2 regions of the Shewanella algidipiscicola genome follow, and region 1 is predicted to be linked to the other one. Evidence: predicted binding sites of a transcription regulator. Region 1 holds the regulator's gene; the other holds the start of a gene.
What was found. The regulator sigma-54, encoded in region 1, starts transcription at its own class of promoters, with help from an activator protein. The targets are predictions, from matches to a motif close to GTTGGCACGNNNNTNGNNT.

Region 2: a site for sigma-54 is predicted at 873-891, ahead of DN599_RS15585 (YggN family protein). Genes of this name have one in related genera too.

What each region holds. Positions count from the first base shown of each region.
Region 1 is NZ_OXJV01000001.1:186,614-188,825, forward strand. It holds gene hpf (ribosome hibernation promoting factor) at 1-160, opposite strand, end outside; gene DN599_RS00840 (RNA polymerase factor sigma-54) at 191-1,675, opposite strand; gene lptB (LPS export ABC transporter ATP-binding protein) at 1,806-2,212, opposite strand, start outside.
Region 2 is NZ_OXJV01000019.1:55,590-57,801, forward strand. It holds gene glsB (glutaminase B) at 1-762, shown strand, start outside; gene DN599_RS15585 (YggN family protein) at 1,024-1,848, shown strand; gene DN599_RS15590 (LysR family transcriptional regulator) at 2,192-2,212, shown strand, end outside.

The DNA.
Region 1 (2,212 bases):
ACTTTGCTTCAACTTTTTGCATCAATTTTTCGACATTTAATATCACGTGGACATTATTGATCTGATCGAAATGCCGTTCAAGCTTTGTAAACTTTTCTTCAACATAGTTGCGCAGAGATTGGGTGATCTCAATGTGGTGCCCAGTCAGATTTATTTGCATAAAGTGATTCCTCCGGTTTCCAGTTGTTGATTATAAGCTTTTACGTTGATTTGACGGCGGTATAAACATCGCCTCACGATATTTTGCTATCGTGCGTCTAGCGACTTGAATACCTTGCTCGGCTAACAGTTGTGCCATTTTACTGTCACTTAAGGGTTTCTTTTGATTTTCTGCGGCGACTAGCTTCTTAATAAAAGCGCGGATCGCAGTAGAAGAGCATTCGCCACCATCGTCGGTCCCAACATGGCTGGAGAAAAAGTATTTTAGCTCAAAAATCCCTCTTGGCGTGTGCATATACTTTTGGGTGGTGACCCGCGAGATGGTAGATTCATGCATTTCGACCGCTTCGGCAATATCATTAAGCACCATAGGTTTCATCGCTTCTTCACCAAACTCGAAAAACCCTTGCTGGAAATCGACAATGCAGTTGGTGACCTTGAGTAAGGTATCGTTGCGGCTCTCTAAACTTTTTAGAAACCATTTAGCTTCTTGCAGGTGACCACGAATAAACTGGCCATCGGCTTGGTTTTTGGTGCTGCGTGCCATTGAGGCATAATGTTGGTTTACATTAATCTTAGGCATACTATCGGGATTAAGCTCGACTACCCAGCGACCTTTTTTCTTGCTAACTGTGACATCGGGGATCACGTATTCATCACGACTGGCGGTAATGGCCAGCCCTGGGCGTGGATTAAGAGTTTGAATCAGCGCTATGGCCTCGCGTAGTTCATCTTCTTTCAGTTTGGTCTTACGCATCAATAGGCGAAAATCTCGCCCGGCAATCAGATCTAAGTAATCACGGATCAAGAGCCTGGCATTGTCGATATGCGGGGTGTCGGAGCTGTATTGGGCCAGTTGGATCATCAGGCATTCGCTGAGGTCTCTGGCAGCGATCCCGATAGGATCGAAATGTTGTATCCGCTTTAATACCGCTTCAATTTCATCGAGCTCGATTTCAGGATCGCCCATGGCTTCAAGAATATCGTCGCAAGTCTGCGTCAAGTAACCTCGCTCGTCTATGGCGTCAATGATGGCGGTGGCGATAGCGAGGTCGTTGTCAGAGAAGGGGGTGAGGTTTTTTTGCCATTCGAGGTGCTCATACAGGCCTTCGCTGGTTTCCCCTTGAAATGGCATGTCATCGTCGCGCATCGCACCAGAGCTGGAGTTAGGTGATGCGGTATAGACCTCATCCCATGTAGTGTCGACGGGCAGCTCATCGGGCATAGAGTCTTGGTTGAGCGCATCGGAGGTTTCTAAGCTCGAATTGTCTTCACTAGAGTCGACTTGCCGTTGCTCATTGTAATCGGTGTCGAAGTTGTCATTACGCTCTTGTTCTGAGTCGATATTGGCGCCTTCTTGCTCCTCGTCTAACTCGAGTAGAGGGTTAGACTCTAGTGCTTGCTGGATCTCTTGCTGCAGCTCCAATGACGACAGTTGTAACAAGCGGATAGCTTGTTGCAACTGGGGCGTCATGGTTAAATGCTGACCCATTTTGAGCTGAAGTGACGCTTTCATCGTACTGCTATTCCCTTGTTTCTAATTCTAAAGTGAGAAAGCTGCCTCCGGTATTAAACCGCTAAGGCGAATGATCTACTTACTAAGGTAAAAACGGTTTCGCCTTTACCTTGAGCGCTAATAACGTTAACTATAGCTTGAATTGTTCCCCTAAGTACACCGCTCGAACTTGTTGGTTATCTAAGATCTCTGCGGGTGTTCCCTCGGCAATCAAGTTGCCGTGGCTGACAATATAGGCTTTCTCACACACATCCAATGTTTCCCGTACGTTGTGGTCGGTGATCAATACCCCAAGGCCACGGTTTTTCAACTGCTCAATAATTTTTTTGATGTCGATAACTGAAATGGGATCGACCCCAGCGAAGGGTTCGTCGAGCAAAATAAACTTAGGGTTGGCGGCTAATGCTCGGGCGATTTCGACGCGTCGACGTTCACCCCCTGACAGTGCCATCCCCTGACTATCGCGGATGTGGGTGATATGAAACTCTTCTAGCAGATGCTCCAACTCCTCTTCGCGCGCATCGTTATTGAGCTCGC
Region 2 (2,212 bases), on a different contig from region 1:
GCTGGTGATTATTTAGAGCCTTTTTCGATACAAAGTATCTCCAAAGTATTTAGCCTGACTGTGGCTCTCACCCTGTATGAAGAACTAGATATCTGGTCTCGCGTAGGAAAAGAGCCGTCGGGACAATCATTTAATTCCCTAGTGCAAATTGAACTTGAACGTGGCGTGCCGCGTAATCCGTTTATTAATGCTGGCGCTTTAATTATTGCCGATCTGTTGCACACACGCCTTGGCGCACCTAAACAGCGTATGCTGGAAATTGTCAGAGCCCTCAGCGGTAACCCACATATAGTCTATGACAAGCAGGTGGCTGCATCAGAATATGATCACAGCGCCCGAAATGCGGCTATTGCCTACTTGATGAAATCTTTTGGTAATTTCAATAATGATGTCAATAGAGTCTTAAAAAACTATTTTCATTATTGTGCCATGCGCATGAGCTGCGCCGATCTGTCTAAGGCGATGCTTTACTTGGCGAATGGCGGTAAAAGTTTATCGGGTGAGGCGATTGTGTCACCTATTCAGACACGTAAACTCAATGCCTTATTGGCTACATCTGGCCTGTACGATGGTGCAGGGGAGTTTGCTTATCGCGTCGGCATGCCGGGTAAAAGTGGTGTTGGCGGAGGCATTATTGCCGTTATTCCAGGTGATATGAGCGTGTGTGTTTGGTCGCCTGAGTTAGATAAAAATGGTAATTCACTTGCTGGTACCGCAGCCCTTGAAATGCTATCTCAATCTCTGGGTCGCTCGATTTTCTAATCTTTTATGAGTTAGCAATAGCGACTAACTACTGGTCAAAATTGCTAACGCCTCGGTTAAACACCTGCACCTAAACTTGATAACTGATTGATAATATAATGTATATGTGTTTTGGCATAAAATCTGTATTCATTTGGCTTAGTTAAAGTCAACTTATCGAGTGTTAACTATAGTGGTATCTCATGCCCAATATCTGATGATGACGACAGCGTGATACAGATAGCAATCGATATCGGCAATTTATGATTAAGGATTAATAATATGAATTACATCAATACCTCTTTGGGATTGTGTGCATTACTGGCTGTCAGCAGTAGTGTGCAGGCCAGCGAAAAAGGTAATCATTTCTCTTTTAGCAATGATAATAGCCAGTGTGAAGTTAGCCTCAATTATGATGTGGCGGTAGAGCCTCAGAAACTGGTGATATCAGAGGCCGAAAAAGAGGTGTATCGCATCGAGGTCGGTAAATTGTATGTCGATGGCGTAGAGGTGCAACTCGATGCCAAACAACGAACCTTGATTAACCAATATGCCGATGAAGTGTCGAGACAGCTGCCAGAGGTTATCGATCTTGTTCATGATGCTGTTAGTATCGCATCAACAGCGGTCAGTATGGCATTAACCCCTTTACTTGGTGATGCGAGTGGCGCAAAAATTGATGAAATGATGACGGGGTTAAGTCAGCGAATTGATACTGTTGCTTATCAAAATGGTGATAAATTTTACCTAGGTGCTACAGAGTCTTCACTGGAAGAGACTTTCGGCCAAGAATTTGAGCAACAGATGGAGCAGTTAGTGCAAAGCTCTATTGGTAGCATGATGATGACGTTAGGTAGCGAGATGATGAAAGGTGATGGCGACTCGTTTGAGCAAAAAATGCAAGCGTTCGCTACCAAGATGGATAATGTCGGTAAAGATATCGAAGTGCAAATTGAGCAACAAAGTAATGATTTGCAGCAGCGTGCCGACAAACTGTGTGATGACTTTCAGCAGCTGGTTGCGCTGGAGTCGCAATTGCGTCAACAAGTACCAGAGTTGACAGCTTATCCCCTAATGAATCCCCCTCAGAAACTATTGTTAGAATAACTGCGAACTGTTGCATCTTCTCTGGTAGGCCTTATATGGCTACATTTCCCCTACACTTGCCTTGGGTGTAGGGCTTTTTTGTTTGCATGTTGGTTACATTTCTCCATTTATCCACAGAATCAATGCTAATGCATGGCAGGAATTAGAATTAAAGCGTAAATTTTTGGTATACTTGCGAAAAATTATAACAATGCTGGCTAAATTTCGATGATGAAATGAGTAACAGTTTGACTCTACTGTTAAGTTATTTTTAATTATCACAGAGATAACCATAAACGGGTGGCTTATCACTATGGTTTACAACATATATTAATATGGTCGCAAACACCTTAAGGCTATTTAAATGTTAGAACTTTTAGAACCT